2 regions of the Methylobacterium sp. 142-1Y genome follow, and region 2 is predicted to be linked to the other one. Evidence: predicted binding sites of a transcription regulator. Region 2 holds the regulator's gene; the other holds the start of a gene.
What was found. The regulator PhoB, encoded in region 2, activates phosphate uptake and scavenging genes when phosphate is short. The targets are predictions, from matches to a motif close to TGTCATNNANCTGTCAT.
Positions count from the first base shown of each region.

Region 1: ugpB (sn-glycerol-3-phosphate ABC transporter substrate-binding protein UgpB) is a predicted target of PhoB. The motif match lies at 2,374-2,390, and genes of this name have one in related genera.

Region 1 is NZ_CM173224.1:3,561,695-3,567,160, reverse strand. Features, by position in the region: gene ugpA (sn-glycerol-3-phosphate ABC transporter permease UgpA) at 121-1,005, opposite strand; gene ugpB (sn-glycerol-3-phosphate ABC transporter substrate-binding protein UgpB) at 1,010-2,329, opposite strand; gene AC3AOF_RS16255 (thiamine pyrophosphate-binding protein) at 2,683-4,359, opposite strand; gene AC3AOF_RS16250 (CaiB/BaiF CoA transferase family protein) at 4,606-5,466, opposite strand, start outside.
Region 2 is NZ_CM173224.1:182,631-188,096, reverse strand. Features, by position in the region: gene AC3AOF_RS00835 (acyl-CoA synthetase) at 87-1,718, shown strand; gene phoB (phosphate regulon transcriptional regulator PhoB) at 2,298-2,999, opposite strand; gene phoU (phosphate signaling complex protein PhoU) at 3,067-3,786, opposite strand; gene pstB (phosphate ABC transporter ATP-binding protein PstB) at 3,869-4,681, opposite strand; gene pstA (phosphate ABC transporter permease PstA) at 4,709-5,466, opposite strand, start outside.

The DNA.
Region 1 (5,466 bases), 3.2 Mb from region 2:
CGGGGAGAGGAGAAGATCCGCGCCTCTCTTTTCCTAGACAGGTCTCTACGGGGCCCGCGAAATAGCTGAGCAGTCGAATTTGATCGAAGTGCTTCCGGGGGTAAGGCTCCCCCAGCCCCCTCAATACGCCACCCGCTTCTCGACATACCGGAACTGGATCGCCGTCAGGCCGATCACGATCGCCATCAGCACCACCGATTGCGCCGCCGAGCCGCCGAGATCGGCGCCGATGCGGCCGTCCTGGTAGACCTTGTAGACCAGCGTCTGGGTCGCCCGGCCCGGGCCGCCATGGGTGAGTACGTCGATGACGCCGAACGTCTCGCAGAAGGCGTAGACGACGTTGACGACCATGAGGAAGAACGTGGTCGGCGAGAGCAGCGGGAAGACGATGGTCCAGAACCGCCGGGCCGGGCCGGCGCCGTCGATCGCCGCCGCCTCGATCACGCTGCCGGGAATCGCCTGGAGCCCGGCGAGGAAGAACAGGAAGTTGTAGGAGACCTGCTTCCAGGCCGCCGCCATCACCACCAGGATCATCGCGTGGTTCCCGTCGAGCAGCGGGTTCCACGGGATGCCGATCTGGTTGAGACCCCGGGCGATCAGCCCGAGGCCGGGCTGGAACAGGAAGCCGAACAGCACGCCGGCCACGGCGGGAGCGACCGCGTAGGGCCAGATCAGCAGGGTCCGGTAGATGCCGGAGCCCCGGATCTCCCGGTCGGCCATCGCGGCGAGGAGCAGCGCGAAGCCGAGCGACAACCCCGCCACCGCCGCGGCGAAGACCAGCGTGGTGACGAGGGCCTGGTAATAGGCCGGGTCCGTGAACAGGGCCCGGTAATTCTCGAACCAGACGAACTCCGTCGAGAGCCCGAACGCATCCTGCATCTGGAACGACTGCCAGACCGCCTGGACTGCCGGCCAGTAGAAGAACAGGCCGACGATCAGGAGCTGCGGCGCGATCAGCGCCGCCGGCAGCAGCCGGCCTCCGAAGGTGATGCGTTCGGGGCTCATGAGGTTACCGCCCGGCCTGCTTCTCGAACTGGCGCAGCATCGCGTTGCCGCGGGCCGCCGCCTCGTCGAGGGCCTGCTTCGGCGTCTTCTTGCCGGCCAGCGTGCCCTCGATCTCCTCGGCCCATAGGTCGCGCATCTGCGGCAGGTTGCCGAGACGCAGGCCCCGGGAATTCTCGGTCGGCGGCTTGTTGGTCAGTTCCTTGATCGGCGTCTCGAGGGCCGGGTTCTTGTCGTAGAAGCCGTCCGCCTTGGACTTCTCGTAGGCGGCCTTGGTGATCGGCATGTAGCCGGTGGTCTGATGGAGCTTCGCCTGCCGGTCGGTGTCGGACAGGAAGGTGAAGAACTTCGCCACGCCCTTGTACTCGTCGGGCTTCTTGCCGCCCATCACCCACAGCGAGGCGCCGCCGATGATGCTGTTCTGCGGCGCGCCCGGCACGTCGGGATAATAGGGCATCGGCGCCGAGGCCCAGGCGAACTTCGCCGCGCCCTTGACGTTGCCGTAGGAGCCGGACGAGCCGAACATGATCGGGCACTCGCCGGCGGTGAAGCGGCCGAAGCCGCTGTCGTAGCGGCCGGAATAGTCGAAGGACTTGTCCTTCTGCGCCTCGGCGAGGTTGGCGAGGTGCTTGACCTGGAGCGGCCCGTTGATCTCGAGGGTGGTGTCGAGGCCGTCCATGCCGTTGGCCTTGGTGGCGACCGGCAGGTTGTGCCAGGCCGAGAGCTGCTCGATGTTGAGCCAGGTGACCCAGGTGGTCGAGAAGCCGCAATTCGGGAAGCCGTTCTGTGTCAGCTTCTTGGCCGCGGCGAACAGATCCGGCCAGGTCTTCGGCGGCTCGGAGAGGCCGATCGACTTCAGCGCGTCGGTATTGACCCACATCACCATCGACGACGAGTTGAACGGGAACGAGAGCATCTCGCCCTTGGTCGTCGAGTAGTAGCCGGTGATCGCCGGCAGATAGGCGTTCGGGTCGAACGGCTCGCCGGCATCCTTCATCAGCTGGTAGACCGGCTTGATCGCGCCCTTGGCCGACATCATCGTGGCAGTGCCGACCTCGAACACCTGCATGATGTGCGGCGCGGTGCCGGCGCGGAAGGCCGCGATGCCGGCATTCAGCGTCTCGCCGTAATTGCCCTTGTAGGTCGGCACCACCTTGTAGTCGCTCTGGCTCGCGTTGAACTCGTCGGCGAGGCGGTTGACGGCGTCGTTGTTGGCGCCGGTCATCGCGTGCCACCATTGCAGCTCGGTCACGGCGAGCGCCGGGGTGGCGGCGAGCGCCAGGCCTAAGCCCGCGAGCGCGATGCGGATGGTCGTGGTGGGGGCCATCGGGGTGTCGTCTCCTCGTGTGCGGCCCCTCATGCGGGGCCCGCGTGACACTCCGACGACAGGGCGCCGGGGGGTGACGCGGCCCGCACCGTCTCCAGCGGCGGGCAGCTTGTTAGTAGCTGGCTAAGCACAGCCGCGACCGGGGGACAAGGGAGGGTCGTGAAGAGTGTGGCCCCGTCGGCGCAGTTCTCCGGATCATCCTACTCACGACCTCATCCTGAGGTGCGACCGCAGAGAGCCTCGAAGGAGGGCTCCAGAGACCACCGAGACTTCTGGAGCCCTCCTTCGAGGCTCCCTGCGGTCGCACCTCAGGATGAGGTTGCAGGTGGGATGAAAGCTTCGAACTCGAAGTTTCAGGCCCGCTTCCGGTCCCGCAGGGCCTGGATCGTCGTGGTCGGGGTGATCGCCTCGGGATCGATCGGGCAGTGCAGGATCGCCGGCAGGCCGGAATCCCGCGCCCGCGCCAGGGCCGCCGGGAAGTCCTCGGTGCGCTCGACCCGCTCGCCGTAGCCGCCGAAGGCCGTGGCATAGGCGGCGAAATCGGGATTCTTCAGCGCGGTGCCGGAGACGCGGCCGGGATATTCCCGCTCCTGATGCATCCGGATCGTGCCGTACATGCCGTTATCGACCAGGATCACGATGATCGGCAGCCCGTACTGGACGGCGGTGGCGAATTCCTGCCCGTTCATCAGGAAGTCGCCGTCGCCCGACACCACCACGACCGTGCGCTCGGGCAGCAGGCGCTTGGCGCCGACGGCGGCGGGGACGCCGTAGCCCATCGAGCCCGAGGTCGGGGCGAGCTGGCCGTCATGGGCCCGGAACGGCCAGAACCGGTGGACCCAGGTGGCGAAGTTGCCCGCGCCGTTGCACAGGATCGCGTCGGCCGGCAGCGTCTCGCGCAAGTGGGCCATCACGCCACCCATCTGGAGCGTGCCCGGGGTGGTGATCCGGGTCGGATCGCTCCAGGCGAGGTAATCGGCGTGTAAGGCCTCGGTGCCGGCGGCCCAGGGCAAGGTCCGGGGCGGCTGCACCGTCTCGATCGCCGCCGCGAAGGCGGTCGGGCTCGCGTTGATGGCGAGCGCCGGGCTGTAGACGCGGCCCAGCTCCTCCGGATCGGGATGGATGTGGACGAGGCGCTGGCGCGGGCCGGGTATATCCAGCAAAGTGTAGCCCTGGGACGGGATCTCCGACAGCCGCCCGCCGACGACGAGAAGCAGATCCGACTCCTTGATCCGGGCCAGCAGCTTCGGGTTGACGCCGAGGCCGAGATCGCCGGCATAGCAGCGGTGATCGGCCGGGAAATGGCCCTGGCGCCGGAACGAGCAGGCGACGGGGAGCGAGAACAGGTCGGCGAAGCGCGTGAAGCGCCGCACGGCCTCCGCCGACCAGCGGCTGCCGCCGAGGATCGCGAAGGGTTTTTCCGCCTGCGCCAGGAGGTTCTGCAAAGCGACCATCTGGGACAGGGCCGGATGGGTCTCGACCGGCCGGAAGGCGGGAGCATCCGCGACCGTCGCGGTCTCGACCAGCATGTCCTCGGGCAGCGCGATCACCACCGGTCCGGGCCGGCCGGCGGTGGCGACGTGGAAGGCGCGGGCGATCAGTTCCGGCAGCCGGTCGGCGCTGTCGATCTCGGTCACCCACTTGGCGATGGTGCCGAACACCGCCCGGTAATCGAGTTCCTGGAACGCCTCGCGCTCCCGCGCCGCCCGCTCGATCTGGCCGACGAACAGGATCATCGGGGTCGAATCCTGCTTGGCGATGTGCAGGCCGGGCGAGGCGTTGGTGGCGCCGGGCCCGCGGGTGACGAAGCAGATCCCGGGCTTGCCCGTCAGCTTGCCGTGCGCCTCCGCCATCATGGCGGCGCCGCCCTCCTGCCGGCAGACGGTGAGGCGGATCTGCGCGTCGTGCAGCGCGTCGAGCACCGCGAGATAGCTCTCGCCGGGGACGCAGAAGATGTCGCCGACGCCGTGGCGGGCGAGCTGGTCCACCAGGATCTGCCCGCCGGTGCGGGGGCGGGGGGCGTCGGTCATGGGTGTGTCCTCCGGTGGTCTCTCAAGGCCCGGCTCAGTGTTGGTGGCGGCCCGTCCTGCTCGCAACCTCATCCTGAGGTGCGAGTGAAACGAGCCTCGAAGGAGGGCTCCAGATGACCCTGACATCTCTGGAGCCCTCCTTCGAGGTCAGCCGATCTCTGATCGGCTGACACCTCAGGATGAGGTCAAGGGTGGGAGAGAGAGCAGCATCACGCGTGCGGCCCGTTTTTTGGAATCGGGACGGGTTCACCCGCCCCAGGCCGGATCCGCCAGCACGCTCTGCGTATGGTCCCCCACCTGCGGCGAGGCGGTCTGGGCCGCCATCGGCACGCCGTCGATGACGATCGGCGAGCGCACGCTCGGGATCGTGCCGCCCTTCGCCCGGGGATCGGGCAGGTCGAGGCGCATCCCGCGATGGACCACCTGCGGGTCGGAGAAGACCTCGGCGAGGTCGTTGATCGGGCCCACCGGGACGTTGACGGCGCCGAGCCGGGCCAGCAGATCGGCCTTGGTGTGGCGGCCGGTCTCGGCTGCGATGAGCGGGATCAGCACGTCGCGGCGGGTGACGCGGCCCGGATTGGTGGAATAGTCCGGATCGAGGTGCCAGGTCGTGCCGAGGACACCACAGAACTTCTGGAACTGCCCGTCATTGCCGCAGGCGACGATGATGTGGCCGTCCGACGTCGGGAAGACCTGATAGGGGACGATGCTGGTATGCTCGTTGCCCATCCGGGGCGGCAGCATGCCCGACACGAGGTAGACCAGCGCCTGGTTACCGAGCACCGAGACCTGGGTGTCGAGGAGTGCCATGTCGATGTGGCAGCCCTTGCCGGTGGCGTGCCGGCCCTGGAGCGCGGCGAGGATCGCCACCGTGCCGTAGACCCCGGTGAACACGTCCGCGAAGGCGACCGCGGTCTTGACCGGCTCGCCCTCGGGCTCGCCGGTGAGCGACATGATCCCGCCCAGCCCCTGGACCATGAAGTCGTAGCCGGCCCGCGGCGCGTAGGGCCCGTTCTGGCCGAAGCCGGTGACCGAGCAGGTGATCAGCCGCGGGTTGAGGGCGCTCAGAGCCTCGTGGTCGAGGCCGTACTTCTTCAGGCCGCCGAC
Region 2 (5,466 bases):
GGAAGTCGAACTTTCGTAAGGATGCCGGGCGGATTGATCGCTCCGCCCCGGCGGGTACTCTGGCGCGACAGGGAGCAGGACGACCCATGACCGGCGCGACGATCTACGACCACGGCCTCGACCGGAACCCGGCCAACCACCAGCCGCTCACGCCTCTCACCTTCCTGGAGAGGGCGGCCACGGTGTTTCCCGACCATACGGCCGTGATCCACGGAAATTTGCGGCGCAGCTACCGCGACCTCTACGCCCGTTCCCGGCGCCTCGCCTCGGCGTTGAAGGCCCGCGGCATCGGGCGGGGCGACACGGTGGCGGTGATGCTCGCCAACACCCCGGCGATGATCGAGTGCCATTACGGGGTGCCGATGGCCGGCGCGGTGCTCAACACCCTCAACACCCGGCTCGACGCCGCGATCATCGCCTTCTGCCTCGACCACGGCGAGGCCAAGGTGGTGATCACCGACCGGGAATTCGCCCGCATCATGGGCCCGGCTCTGACCCAGGCCGGGGTGAAGCCGCTCGTCATCGACTACGACGATCCCGAATACGACGGTCCGGGCGAGCGCCTCGGCACGATCGAGTACGAGGACTTTCTGGGTCAAGGCGATCCCGGTTACGCCTGGGCGATGCCGGGCGACGAGTGGGACGCGATCAGCCTAAACTACACCTCGGGCACCACCGGCGACCCGAAGGGCGTGGTCTACCACCATCGCGGCGCGTCGCTGCTCGCGGTCGGCAACGTGGTGGCGGGCAATCTCGGCCGGCACCCGGTCTATCTGTGGACCCTGCCGATGTTCCACTGCAACGGCTGGTGCTTTCCCTGGACCCTGTCGGTGGTGGCCGGCACCCATGTCTGCCTGCGGCAGGTGCGGGCGAAAGCCATGTACGACGCCATCGCGGATCACGGCGTGACGCATCTGTGCGGCGCGCCGATCGTGATGTCGCTCCTCATCAACGCCGCCGCGGCCGAGCGGCGGGAGCTACCCAACCGCGTCTCCTTCCTCACCGCGGCGGCGCCCCCGCCGGAAGCGGTGCTCGCCGGCATGGCCGAGGCGGGATTCGACGTCACCCACGTCTACGGGCTGACCGAGACCTACGGCCCGGCGGTGGTGAACGAGTGGCACGCCGACTGGAACGCCTTGGGCAAGGACGAGCAGGCCGCCCGCAAGGCGCGCCAGGGCGTGCGCTACCCGCCGCTCGAGGCGCTGGACGTGCTCGATCCCGAGACGATGCAGCCGGTCCCCGCCGACGGCGAGACGCTGGGCGAGGTGATGTTCCGCGGCAACGTGGTGATGCGCGGCTACCTCAAGAACCCGACAGCCACCGAGGCCGCCTTCGCGGGCGGCTGGTTCCATTCGGGCGATCTCGGGGTGAAGCACCCGGACGGCTACATCCAGCTCAAGGATCGCTCGAAGGACATCATCATCTCAGGGGGCGAGAACATCTCGTCGATCGAGGTCGAGGAGGCCCTGTTCAAGCACCCGGCGGTGGCCGCCGCCGCCGTGGTCGCCAAGCCCGACGAGAAATGGGGCGAGACGCCGTGCGCCTTCGTCGAACTGAAAGGCTCCGAGATGGTCTCGGCCGAGGAGCTGATCGGCTGGTGCCGCCAGTCGCTCGCCGGCTTCAAGGTGCCCAGGCACGTTGTCTTCACGGAACTGCCGAAGACCTCGACCGGCAAGGTGCAGAAGTTCGTGCTGCGGGAGATGGCGAAGGCATTGTGAGACGGGTTCGACCTGAACTGTTCCGGCCGCAATAAAGGGCGGGATCCCCCTCTTCGCCGTGGATGCAGGGCTGTCCGGGGAAAGAAAGTATCGCTGGTCTTGAACCCTCCCCCCTCTGCGGGGGAGGGTGCCCGGCGGCGCCGGGCGGGAGAGGGGAACCACGCTTCCGGATGAGGCGGAACCGTTCTGACTGGCGCCCTCTGAATCAGCGTCGCGCTGCCCCTCTCCCGGCCTGCTCCGCAGGCCACCCTCCCCCGCAGAGGCTAGCGTGTTCACACTTCTCGGTTCGAGAGCTTCTCCGGTGAAGGTCGCGCGCCTCTCCTCCCCCCGGCGATCCCGGGCTTGCCCGGAATCGCTGCAAGTTGTGGGGAGGAGTTGGAGGTGGGGGTGGTGCCGCGTAGAGCGCGAGGCTACTCCGGCACCACCCCCACCCCTAACCCCTCCCCACAAGGGGAGGGGAAAGCGCGCATATTTACAGAGGGTTAGCTCACGAAGGAGAAGTGTGAATCCGCTAGCCCGCAGAGGGGGGAGGGGGAACTTGCGCTCTTCTTGCCGCGAACAGTTCACACGAAGACCGTATCACGCCTCCGGCGCGAACATCTCGTCGAACGAATAGCCCGAGCCCCGCACGGTGCGGATCGGGTCGCTGTCGCGGCCGCGGTTGATCGCCTTGCGCAGGCGGCCGATATGCACGTCGACGGTGCGCTCGTCGATATAGACGTCGTGCCCCCAGACGCCGTCGAGCAGTTGCTCGCGCGAGAAGACGCGTCCGGGGCTCTGCATCAGGAATTCGAGCAGCTTGAACTCGGTCGGGCCGAGATGCAGCTCGCGACCGTCGCGGCGGACGCGGTGGCTGACCCGGTCGAGCTCGATGTCGCCGGCGATCAGGAGGTCGGCGACGTGGGCGGGCTTGGCCCGCCGCAGGAGCGCCCGCACCCGCGCCAGCAGTTCCGGCACCGAGAACGGCTTGACGATGTAGTCGTCGGCACCGGTGGCGAGGCCCCGCACCCGGTCGCCCTCCTCGCCGCGGGCCGTCAGCATGATCACCGGCAGCCGCTCGGTCTCGCGGCGGGCGCGGATGCGCCGGCACAGTTCGATGCCGGACAGGCCCGGCATCATCCAGTCGAGGAGGACGAGGTCCGGCACCTGCTCGCGCAGGCGGATATCCGCCTCGTCGCCCCGGGCGACGGCGTCGACCTCGAAGCCCTCGGCCTCGAGGTTGTAGCGCAGGAGGAGGGTGAGGGCTTCCTCGTCCTCGACGATCAGGATGCGGGTACTCATCGGGGGCACTCAGGCGGGGGCGGGGGTAAAGGCCCGCCGGGCCGCAAGGCCCGGACGGGCGTCGCCCTCAAGCCTCGGGCGGGGTGTCGAGGGTGGCGAAGCTCGAACGGTCGTTCTTCGGACGCTCGGTCGGCAGGGTCTCGCCGGTGGCGAGGTAGTGGATGGTCTCGGCGATGTTGGTGGTGTGGTCGCCGATGCGCTCGACGTTCTTGGCGCAGAACAGCAGGTGCGTGCAGAACGTGATGTTGCGCGGATCCTCCATCATGTAGGTCAGGAGTTCGCGGAACAGCGAGGTGTAGAGCGCGTCGATGCCGCCGTCCCGGGCCCAGACGTCGAGGGCCGCGACGGTGTCCTGGGTGGCGTAGGCGTCGAGCACGTCCTTGAGCTGCTCCTGGACCAGCTCGTTCATGTGCTCCACGCCGACGACGATCTTCTGCAGCTGGACCTGGTCGGCGATGGCGACGACGCGCTTGGCGACGTTCTTGGCCAGATCCCCGATGCGTTCGAGGTCGCCCGAGACGCGGATCGCCGAGATGGTCTCGCGCAGGTCGACCGCCAGCGGCTGGCGGCGGGCGATGAGGAGGATGGCCTTCTCCTCGATCTCGCGCTGCAGCCCGTCGAGACGCTGGTCGGTGGCGATCACCGCCTGGGCGAGGGCGGCGTCGCGGCGCAGGAGCGCCTGGCCGGAATCGGCCACCATCTTTTCGGCGATGCCGCCCATCTCGGCGATGCTGCGCCGCAGGTTCTGCAACTCCTGATCGTAGGAGGTGACGATGTGGCTCGACATGGGATCTGGCTCCTCGCGCGGAGGTGGAGCGTAGGCTTGTGCCGGCCCGGCAGACCGGGCCGGCGGATGATCGCGTCAGGCCTCAGCCGAACCGGCCGGTGATGTAGTCCTGGGTCTGGCGCTTCGACGGGTTCATGAACAGCCGGTTGGTCGGCCCGAACTCGATCAGCTCGCCGAGATACATGAAGGCGGTGAACTGCGAGATGCGCGCCGCCTGCTGCATGTTGTGGGTGACGATGGCGATGGTGAACTCGCCCCGCAGCTGCTCGATCAGTTCCTCGATGCGGCCGGTCGAGATCGGGTCGAGGGCCGAGGTCGGCTCGTCGAACAGGATCACCTCCGGGCGCTGCGCCACCGTGCGGGCGATGCAGAGGCGCTGCTGCTGGCCGCCGGACAGGCCCATGCCGGACTGCTTGAGCTTGTCCTTGACCTCGTCCCAGAGGGCGCCCTTGCGCAGGGCCTCCTCGACGCGGTTGTCGAGATCGGCCTTGCCGAGGCGCTCGTAGAGCCGGATGCCGAACGCGATGTTGTCGTAGATCGACATCGGGAACGGGGTCGGCTTCTGGAACACCATGCCGACCCGGGCGCGCAGCTCGTTGAGGTCGATCGAGGAATCCAGGATGTTGCGGCCGTCGAGCAGGATCTCGCCTTCCGCGCGCTGCTCCGGATACAGGCTGTAGATCCGGTTGAAGGTGCGCAGCAACGTCGACTTGCCGCAGCCGGACGGCCCGATCAGGGCGGTGACCTGGCGGTCGAGGAAGTTGAGGTTGATGTTCTTCAGGCCCTTGAAGTCGCCGTAGTAGAAGTTGAGGTCCTTGACGGCGAGGCGGATCGCGGCGGACTCGTCGGCCGTGCTCTGGCCCACGACCGGCACGGCGGTGGCGGTGGCGCTCATCGGGGTGTCTCCGGGCAAGGTATCGGATCAGCGGCCCTTGGGACCGCTCAGGACGAGGCGGGCCACGATCGACAGGCCCAGGATGGTGACGGTGATGAGGAGCGCGCCGGCCCAGGCCAGCTGGCGCCAGTTCTCGTAGGGCGAGAGCGCGAACTGGTAGATCATCACCGGCAGGTTCGCGACGCCGCCCATCAGGTTGGGGCTGAACCAGGAATTGTTGTTGAGCGCGGTGAAGAGCAGGGGCGCGGTCTCGCCGGCGATGCGGGCCAGCGCCAGGAGCACGCCGGTCACGATGCCCGACTGGGCCGCCCGCCAGGTGACGGAGCGGATCACGATCGAGTACGGGGCGCCGAGGGCGACGCCGGCCTCGCGCAGGGGGCCGGGCACCAGGCGCAGCATGTCCTCGGTGGTGCGCACGATCACCGGGGTGGCGATGATGGCGAGCGCCACGGCACCGGCCCAGCCCGAATAGCCGCCCATCGGCCGCACCATCAGGGTGTAGACGAAGAGGCCGATCAGGATCGACGGCGCCGAGAGCAGGATGTCGTTGAGGAAGCGGATCAGGTTGGCGAGGTGCGAGCCTCGGCCGTACTCGGCGAGGTAGGTGCCGGCGAGCACGCCGACCGGCGTCGCCACGACGATGCCGAGCACCGTCATCACCAGGCTGCCGAGGATCGCGTTGGCGATGCCGCCGCCCTCGGAGCCGGGGCCCGGCGTGACCTGGGTGAACAGGGCCGGCGAGAATCCCTGCACGCCCTGGATGATGAGCATGAGCAGGATCGAGC